Regions from separate parts of the Kaistia sp. MMO-174 genome, predicted to be linked through region 1. Evidence: predicted binding sites of a transcription regulator. Region 1 holds the regulator's gene; the other holds the start of a gene.
The links. The regulator HrcA, encoded in region 1, represses chaperone genes, less so after heat shock. The targets are predictions, from matches to a motif close to GTTAGCACTCNCNNNNNGNGAGTGCTAAC.
Positions count from the first base shown of each region.

Region 2: the regulator HrcA is predicted to act here: its motif matches at 3,208-3,236, upstream of groES (co-chaperone GroES).

Region 1 covers NZ_JBBCUO010000005.1:91,453-96,245, forward strand. The annotation lists gene rph (ribonuclease PH) at 1-701, opposite strand, end outside; gene hrcA (heat-inducible transcriptional repressor HrcA) at 836-1,921, shown strand; gene WFK98_RS18315 (complex I NDUFA9 subunit family protein) at 1,998-2,969, shown strand; gene WFK98_RS18320 (undecaprenyl-diphosphate phosphatase) at 3,049-3,855, opposite strand; gene WFK98_RS18325 (glutathione S-transferase family protein) at 4,010-4,702, shown strand; gene queG (tRNA epoxyqueuosine(34) reductase QueG) at 4,711-4,793, shown strand, end outside.
Region 2 covers NZ_JBBCUO010000001.1:802,277-807,069, forward strand. The annotation lists gene WFK98_RS03455 (sigma-54 dependent transcriptional regulator) at 1-15, shown strand, start outside; gene WFK98_RS03460 (hypothetical protein) at 138-722, shown strand; gene WFK98_RS03465 (CDP-alcohol phosphatidyltransferase family protein) at 832-1,443, shown strand; gene WFK98_RS03470 (phosphatidate cytidylyltransferase) at 1,443-2,420, shown strand; gene WFK98_RS03475 (lysophospholipid acyltransferase family protein) at 2,444-3,085, shown strand; gene groES (co-chaperone GroES) at 3,295-3,597, shown strand; gene groL (chaperonin GroEL) at 3,666-4,793, shown strand, end outside.

The DNA.
Region 1 (4,793 bases):
AGCTTTTGCAGCTCGACCAGGTCGGCGATGCCGCCCTTGGCGAGCGTCAGCATCGCGGTCAGCTCGGCTTCGTTGAACGGCTTGCCTTCGGCGGTTCCCTGGATCTCGACGATGCCGCCGGCGCCGGTCATGACGAAGTTGGCGTCGGTCTCGGCCTCCGAATCCTCGGCATAGTCGAGGTCGAGCACCGGCGTGCCGCGATACATGCCGACCGAGACGGCGGCGACGTGGTCGCGGATGACCTTCGGGCCGACCATCTCGCGCGACTTCATCCACTGGACGCAGTCATAGAGCGCCACCCAGGCGCCGGTGACCGAGGCCGTGCGGGTGCCGCCATCGGCCTGCAGCACGTCGCAGTCGATGGTGATCTGCTTCTCGCCGAGATGAACGAGATCGACGACGGCGCGCAGCGAGCGGCCGATCAGGCGCTGGATTTCCTGCGTCCGGCCGGACTGCTTGCCGGTCGCCGCCTCGCGGCGCATGCGATCGCCGGTCGAGCGCGGCAGCATGCCGTATTCGGCCGTGACCCAGCCCTTGCCGGTGCCGCGCAGCCAGGATGGCGGCTTGTCCTCGAGGCTGGCGGTGCAGAGCACGTGCGTGTCGCCGAACTTGACCAGGCAGGAGCCCTCGGCGTGCTTGGCCACGCCGCGTTCAAGCGTTACCGCACGCAGGGCGTCCGCGGCGCGTTTCGAAGGTCGCATGGGATATTCCTGGCTGTTTCGTTGGTCCGCTTGTACAGGTCGCCGGCTCAAAACGTAAAGCCCTGCTTGAACCGGGGGCGGAAATCGACACTTAATCAAAGAGTTCGAACCATTCGAGGAGAGGATCCAGCGTCTTGCCCGTCGACCGCACGACTTCCGAGACGGCGACGTCGGCGCTTTCGGCGCTCGACCAGCGTTCGCGCGAGATCTTCCGCCGCATCGTCGACAGCTATCTGGAGACGGGTGAACCGCTCGGCTCGCGCAACCTCGCTCGCATCCTGCCGATGGCGCTGTCGCCGGCCTCCGTCCGCAACGTCATGTCGGATCTCGAAGGGCTCGGCCTGATCTATGCGCCGCATACCTCGGCCGGGCGACTGCCGACCGAAAGCGGGCTGCGCCTGTTCGTCGACGCCATGCTGGAAGTGGGCGACCTGACCTCGGAGGAACGGCGCGACATCGAGAGCCGGGTGGCCGGCGGTGGCGGCGGCCGGACCGTCGACGGCGTGCTGAGCGAGGCCGGGCGGATGCTGTCGGGCCTGTCGCGTGGCGCCGGCGTCGTGCTCGCCTCGAAGAGCGACCAGCGGCTGAAGCACATCGAATTCGTCCGGCTCGAGCCGGGCAAGGCGCTGGTCGTGCTGGTCGGCGAGGACGGCTCGGTCGAGAACCGGCTGATCGACCTCGATCCCGGCACGACGCCGTCGAGCCTGGTCGAGGCGGCGAACTATTTGAACACGCATCTGCGCGGCCGCAGCCTGGCGGAGGCCCGCGCCGAGCTGAACCAGCGGCAGGTCCGCGTGCGCGCCGAGCTCGACCAGCTGACGGCGCGTCTGATCGATGCCGGCCTCGCCAGCTGGGTCGAGGCGACCGGCGGCCGGCCGGACACGCTGATCGTGCGCGGCCAGGCCAATCTGCTCGAGGACGTGCGCGCCGCCGAGGATCTCGAACGGATCCGCCTGCTGTTCGACGACATCGAGACGCAGCGCGAGCTGGTGCGCCTGCTCGGCAGCGCCGAGGCGGGTGACGGCGTCCGCATCTTCATCGGCTCGGAGAACAAGCTGTTCTCGCTGTCCGGCTCGTCGCTGGTGGTGTCGCCCTATCGCGATTCCGAAAGCCGGGTGGTCGGCGTGCTCGGCGTCATCGGGCCGACGCGGCTCAACTATGCGCGCATCGTGCCGATGGTGGACTATACCGCCAAGCTGGTCGGCCGGCTGATCGGCTGAGCGCGACCGTCTGGCGTCTGTACAGCATCGCGGCAAGCCGATATGAGAACGCTTCAAAGATAACGGAGACGAGAACATGGCGACGGGTACCGACAAACTGGTCACGGTTTTCGGCGGCTCTGGCTTCATCGGTCGTCATGTGGTGCGCGCGCTGGCCAAGCGCGGCTGGCGCATCCGTGTCGCCGTGCGCCGGCCCGATCTTGCCGGTCATCTGCAGCCGCTCGGCGCTGTCGGCCAGATCATGCCGGTGCAGGCGAACCTCCGCTACCGCTGGTCGGTCGACCGCGCGGTCGAGGGCGCCGACGCTGTCGTCAACCTCGTCGGCATCCTGAACGAGAGCGGCCGGCAGAACTTCTCGGTGCTGCACAATTTCGGCGCCCGCGCCGTCGCCGAGGCGACCCGCGCCGCCGGCATCCAGACGCTGGTGCACCAGTCGGCGCTCGGCGCCGATCCGAAGTCGGATTCGCTCTATGCCCGCACCAAGGCGCTGGGCGAGGCGGCCGTGCTCGAGACCGTTCCGGACGCGGTCATCCTGCGCCCGTCGATCGTGTTCGGACCGGAAGACCAGTTCTTCAACCGGTTCGGCGATCTCGCCCGCATCTCGCCCTTCCTGCCGCTGATCGGCGGCGGCAAGACCCAGCTGCAGCCGGTGTTCGTTGGCGACGTCGCCGAGGCGATCGCGCGCGGCGTCGAGGGCCAGCTCTCCGGCGGCACGATCTACGAGCTCGGCGGGCCGGAAGTGAAGACCTTCCGCCAGTGCCTCGAGCTGCTCCTGACCGAGATCGAGCGTTCGCCGCTCCTGGTGTCGGTGCCGTGGTCGGTCGCGCATTACGGCGCGGTGCTGACGCAGCTTCTGCCGAACCCGCTCTTGACCACCGACCAGGTCCGGCTGCTGAAGCACGACAATATCGTTTCCACCGCCGCCGAGGCGGAGGGCCGTACGCTTTCGGGCATCGGCATCAATGCGAGCAATCTGCTCGCTGTGCTGCCGTCCTATCTGCAGCGCTTCAAGCCGCACGGCCAGTTCGATCACAAGCGCACGGCCTAGTCCCGCGCTGTCGCCGACATTGAAAAGCCCTCGTCCGGGACCCGGACGAGGGCTTTTTCGTTGTGGCAAGGAGCCGCGATCAGCCGAAGGTCAGCAGGGCGGCGAGGCCGACGGCGCCGACGAGGATGCGCCAGTAGGCGAAGGGGGCGAAGCCGCGCTGGCTGACGAAGTCGAGCAGGCGGCGAACCACGAAGACGCCGGCGACGAAGGCGGCGACGAAGCCGACCACGATGTTCCAGGCGCCGGCCGCGGTGATCTGGTCATGCGTCTTGTAGAGGTCGTAGGCGAAGGCGCCGACCATGGTCGGCATGGCCAGGAAGAACGAGAATTCGGCCGCCGAGCGCTTGTCGCTGCCGAACAGCATGGCGGCGACCACCGAGGCGCCGGAGCGCGACACGCCGGGCACCATCGCCAGGCACTGGGCGAAGCCGATGCCGAGATACATGCCGAGCGAGAAGTCCATCGCGTCGTGATAGCGCGGCTTCAGGTCGACCCGGTCGACGATCAGCAGCACGAAGCCGCCGAGGATCAGCATGACGCAGATCAGCATCGGGCTCTCGAACAGCACCTGCTTGATGAAGCCGTGCGCCGCCGCGCCGATGACGGCGGCCGGCAGGAAGGCGAGCAGGATGCCGAGCACGAAGCGGCGCGTACGCGGATCGGAGGGCAGGTCGCGCAGGATCTTCAGCAGCCGCCCGAAATAGACGGTCAGGATGGCGAGGATGGCGCCGAGCTGGATCAGCACCTCGAAGGCGCGTCCCGGGCTGTCGAAGCCGAGGAAATGGCCAGCCAGCAGCAGATGCGCGGTCGAGGAGACGGGAATGAATTCAGTGAGGCCTTCGATCAGGCCGAGTACGAGCGCATCCAGCAAACCTGGGATATCCATCATCGCTCCTGCGATTGCTGTTGAAGGTCGAAACCGCGATTCGGCTTGATACTCGCCACAATCGCGGCCTATATGCGGGCGCTGGAGCCGTTCTCGCAACTGGCAAGACCGCCGCAGAATCGCTTCGCATTTTCAGCTCTCGATCTGCGTAACGATGTCCTTCCTCCATCATCATCCCTTTTCCGCCGCTTCGCGCTATGCCCGCCTGGTCCTGTCGGAATATGACGAGGCCGTCGAGTTCGTCGAAGAGAAACCCTGGGTTCGCAATGCGGCGCTTCTGGCGCTGAATCCGGCTGGAATACTGCCGATTTTCATTGATGACAACGAGACGGTCGTCGCCGGCGGCTCCGTGATCACGGAATATCTTGTCGAAACCAAGGGCGCCCGCATGGGCGAGGTCCGGCTGATGCCGGAGCATGCCGCCGACCGCGCCGAAGTGCGGCGCCTGGTCGAATGGTTTGCCGGCAAGCTGCATGGCGAAGTGACGAACTATCTCGTCACCGAGAAGATCTACAAGCGGCAGATGAAGCAGGGCGAGGGCCATACCTCGCCCGATCCGGCCGCGATCCGCGCGGCGCGCGCCAATGTCCGCTATCATATCCAGTACATCGGCTATCTGGCGGCGCGGCGGAACTGGCTGGCGGGACGCGAACTGACGCTCGCCGATTTCGCGGCCGCTGCCGAGATCTCCGTCATCGACTATCTCGGTGAGGTGCCATGGGACGCGGACGAGGCGGCGAAGGCGTGGTACGCGCGGGTGAAGTCGCGACCGTCGTTCCGGTCGCTGCTGAACGACGTGGTCCGGGGCGTGCCGCCGGCGCCGCACTACGTCGACCTGGACTTCTGATTTCCGATCTGTTGACGCCGAAGCAACTCGCGGCGGAAAAGTCGCGGCTTGTCGCCGATGCGCTCGCCGAGGGCTTCAGCGTCGTCCGCAT
Region 2 (4,793 bases), on a different contig from region 1:
CGCCGTACGGCATAAGCCGTTGGCGCACTGAATTAATCCTCATTTGTCGAAGCCCTTGCGCAGGACGCGCCGGAACGGCATGTTCGCGCGAAATGGGGCTGCAGGGCGCTTGCCGCGCCCGAGACGAGGGGAAAGACATGAAGGATCGGGCATCCCGGATCTCCGGGATTGCAATGGCGGGCGCGTTGCTTTTCGCCGCCTGTGGCGCATCGACGGCCGGCGAGGTCGCCGACAAGGCCGCCGAGGCGGAGACCCTGCTTCAGGCCGGCAAGTCCGCCGAGGCGCAGCAGGCGCTCGACGCCGCCGTCGAGGCCTTCTGGAAATCGGCGCCGCTGACGTTCAAGAACGCGCGCTTCGTCGACGATGCCAAGGGTTTTGGTGACTATACCGCCCATTCCGGCAACAGTTTCGCTCCTTCCGCCAATTTGCAGGTCTATCTCGAGCCGCAGGGCTTCGGTTGGGCGGAAGTCGCCGACGGCTACAAGATCGCCTTCTCCTCCGAGATCGAAATCCGCAATGCGAGCGGCCAGATCCTGACCAAGTCGGCGACGCCGGCGCTGTTCGAGAAGATCGGCCGCAACAAGAACCGCGAGTTCCAGATCACCGTCGGCTTCCAGTTGCCGGCGCTGAAGGCGGGCGACTACGTGCTGGTCCTGAACGTCACCGACACCACGACGGGTCGTTCGGCGCCGCTCGAGCTGCCCTTCACTGTTTCCGGCTGATCGACAGGCTTTGTGACCGGTTTCATAGCCCTGCCGGTGCGGCCGGGCGCATGAAGGGGAGAGCGCCGGGCCAATGCCCGGCGGTATGTTGACGTGTGCGGCGCTTTGCATGACCTCCGTCTATGATCTGAAGCCGCGCTTCCAGGCGCTGTTGCGACCGCTGGTCGGCGCGCTGGTGGCGCGTGGCGTCACGGCCAACCAGGTGACGATCGCCGCGATGGTCGCGAGCATCGCCACGGCGCTGGCGCTTTGGGCGCTGGCCGGTGTGCGCGCCAGCCTGTTCCTGCTGCCGGTGGTACTGTTCCTGCGCATGGCGCTGAACGCCATCGACGGCATGATCGCCCGCGAGCACGACCAGAAGAGCCGGCTCGGCGCCATCCTCAACGAGGTCGGCGACGTCGTCTCCGATGCCGCGCTCTACCTGGCGCTGGTTCCGGCGCTGGCGCCCTATGGGGCGCATGGCTGGCCGATCGCATTCTTCGTCGTCGCCGCGATCCTGACCGAGTTCGTCGGCGTGCTGGTAGAGGCGCTCGGCGCGGGCCGGCGCTATGACGGGCCGATGGGCAAGTCCGACCGCGCCGCGGTGATCGGCGCGATCGCCTTCCTGGTCGGGCTCGGCGTCCCCGCCGGGTGGTGGCTCGACGGGATCATGTTGCTGCTGACGCTGCTGGCGGTCTGGACCTCGTTCAATCGCGCCCGTCACGCGCTGGTGGAAAGCTGATGCCGGAAACCGCTTCCTCCTTCATGCTGTTCGACCTGCCGCTCCAGATCGTGGTGACGCTGGCGCTCGTCGTGCTTGGCCTCGCCGGCGCGACCCTTCTCGTCTGGATGCGGTCGCCGCCGCCGGAGGCGGACGAGAAGGCGCAGGAGAAGCGGCGCGAGCTCAAGGCGCGGATCGGCAGCTGGTGGGCGATGGTGGCGCTGCTGGTGGTGGCGCTGGCGCTCGGCCGCACGGCGATGATCGTGCTGCTCGCCTTCGTCAGCTATCTGGCGCTCAAGGAATATCTGACGATCATCCCGACGCGGCGGGCCGACCGGGTCGTGCTCCTCGTCGCCTATCTCGCCGTGCCGATCCAGTATTACTGGGTCGGGATCGGCTGGTACGGCATGTTCGTCATCTTCGTGCCCGTCTACATGTTCCTGATCCTGCCGGCCGCCATGGTGCTGCGCGGCGAGACGCAGGGCTTCCTGAAGGCGGCCGGCACGCTGCACTGGGGGCTGATGATCACGGTCTTCGCCGTCAGCCACGCGGCCTATCTGCTCGCCGTGCCGCCGCCCGACGCGCCGCCCGGGATGGGCGCGGGCCTGCTGGTCTTCCTGCTGATTGCGACCGAGTTCAACGACGTCGCCCAGTTCGTCTCCGGCAGGCTGATCGGCCGGCGCAAGATCACGCCGAAGGTCTCGCCCAACAAGACGGTCGGCGGCTTCCTCGGTGGCCTCGTCGCGACGATCCTGCTGTCGGCGGCGCTCGCGCCGGTCCTGACGCCGATCGGCGCCTGGCAGGCGGCGATCATCGGCGCGCTGCTGGCGACGGCCGGTTTCTTCGGCGACATCGTGATGTCGGCGGTGAAGCGGGATCTCGGCATCAAGGATACCGGCACCATGCTGCCCGGCCATGGCGGCATTCTCGATCGCATCGACAGCCTGGTGTTCACCGCGCCGATCTTCTTCCACGCCGTCCGCTATTTCTATTTCTGAGCCACCGTGAGGCCCGACCCACGATGACCGCCCGCGATTGCCTGCGTCTCGCCTTCTTCGCGCTCCTGGTGCGGCCGTTCCTTCTGGTGGCGATCGGACTTTCGGTGCGCCATCGCGCGCGCCTGCCCAAGGACGGGCCGGTGATCATCGCCGCCAACCACAACAGCCATCTCGACACGCTGGCGCTGATGTCGCTGTTTCCGCTCGGCATGCTGCGCCGGGTCCGCGCCGTGGCGGCGGCGGACTATTTTCTGAAGAACCGGCTGCTGAAATGGTTCGCGGTCGACCTGATCGGCATCCTGCCGATCGAGCGCTCGAGCGGCCGCGGCGGCGTCGATCCCCTGGCCGATGCGCTGGCGGCGCTCGACGCCGGTGACATCCTGATCTTCTTCCCCGAGGGATCCCGCGGCGAGCCGGAGATGCGGCAGGCGTTCAAGCGCGGCGTCGCCCATATCGCGCGCCGGCGTCCCGACATTCCCGTGCTGCCGGTCTTCCTGCGCGGCTTCGGCAAGGTTTTGCCGAAGGGCGTTCATCTTCCTGTCCCATTCTTCTGCGATGTGGTGATCGGCGAGCCGATGACCGGCGCGGGCGAAGGCTTCGTGCAGCGGCTCGAGCAGGCGGTCGATGCGCTCGGCCGCGAGACGCCCAGCCCGGAATGGGCCTGAGGCCGGCGTCTCGACCGGACCGGCCGATCCAGGCCGGAAGACGCGGGCAGAAAAAAATCTGTCGCGACCGGCGATGCGGTCTCCTTGACATCCCGGCACCCGGCTCCTAGATCCGTGCGGCTGCTAGCACTCGCCCTCGGTGAGTGCCAACGCATCCATTTTGGCGGGTGGTCCGACCGGATCGCCCTGCACGCGAGGAGAGAACAAACATGGCATTCCGTCCTCTGCATGACCGCGTCGTCGTCCGTCGCGTTGCGTCGGAAGAGAAGACCGCCGGCGGCATCATCATCCCCGACACCGTCAAGGAAAAGCCGCAGGAAGGCGAAGTCGTCGCTGTCGGCCCCGGCGCGCGTGACGACGCTGGCAAGCTGGTCGCTCTCGACGTCAAGGCCGGTGATCGCATCCTGTTCGGCAAGTGGTCCGGCACGGAAGTCAAGATCGACGGTGAAGAGCTCCTCATCATGAAGGAGTCGGACATCCTCGGCGTAATCACTGGCAAGGCCGGCAAGTAAGTCGCGCGGGGGCTCGCCCCCAGACGTGATTTTCCCTTGTTCGCCATAACCTGGAACGGAGCTATTCAATGGCTGCTAAAGACGTAAAGTTCTCCGCCGACGCGCGCGAGAAGATGCTGCGCGGCGTGGACATCCTCGCCAACGCCGTCAAGGTGACCCTCGGCCCGAAGGGCCGCAACGTCGTCATCGAGAAGTCGTTCGGCGCCCCGCGCATCACCAAGGACGGCGTCACCGTCGCCAAGGAGATCGAGCTCGAGGATCGTTTCGAGAACCTCGGCGCCCAGCTGGTTCGTGAAGTCGCTTCCAAGACCAACGACATCGCTGGCGACGGCACCACCACCGCGACGGTTCTCGCCCAGGCGATCGTCAAGGAAGGCGCCAAGGCCGTTGCGGCCGGCATGAACCCGATGGACCTGAAGCGCGGCATCGATCTCGCCGTCGTCGAGGCCGTCAAGGATCTCGAGAAGCGCTCGAAGAAGATCAAGACCTCCGAGGAAGTCGCTCAGGTTGGCACCATCTCCGCCAATGGCGAGAAGGAAATCGGCCAGATGATCGCTTCGGCGATGCAGAAGGTCGGCAACGAGGGTGTCATCACCGTCGAGGAAGCCAAGACCGCCGAGACCGAGCTCGAAGTCGTCGAAGGCATGCAGTTCGACCGCGGCTACCTGTCGCCGTACTTCGTCACCAACTCCGAGAAGATGGTGGCTGAGCTCGACGACCCCTACATCCTCCTGCACGAGAAGAAGCTCGGCAACCTGCAGGCGATCCTTCCGGTCCTGGAAGCCGTCGTCCAGTCGGGCAAGCCGCTCCTGATCATCTCGGAAGACGTCGAAGGCGAGGCTCTGGCCACGCTCGTCGTCAACAAGCTCCGTGGCGGCCTCAAGGTCGCGGCCGTCAAGGCTCCGGGCTTCGGTGACCGCCGCAAGGCCATGCTCGAGGACATCGCCGTCCTCACCGCCGGCCAGGTGATCTCGGAAGACCTCGGCATCAAGCTCGAGAACGTCACGCTGGCCCAGCTCGGCCGCGCCAAGAAGGTCACGATCTCCAAGGAGAACACGACCATCGTTGACGGCTCCGGCAAGAAGAAAGAGATCGAAGCCCGCGTCAACCAGATCAAGGCTCAGATCGAAGAGACCACCTCGGACTACGACAAGGAGAAGCTCCAGGAGCGTCTCGCCAAGCTCGCAGGCGGCGTC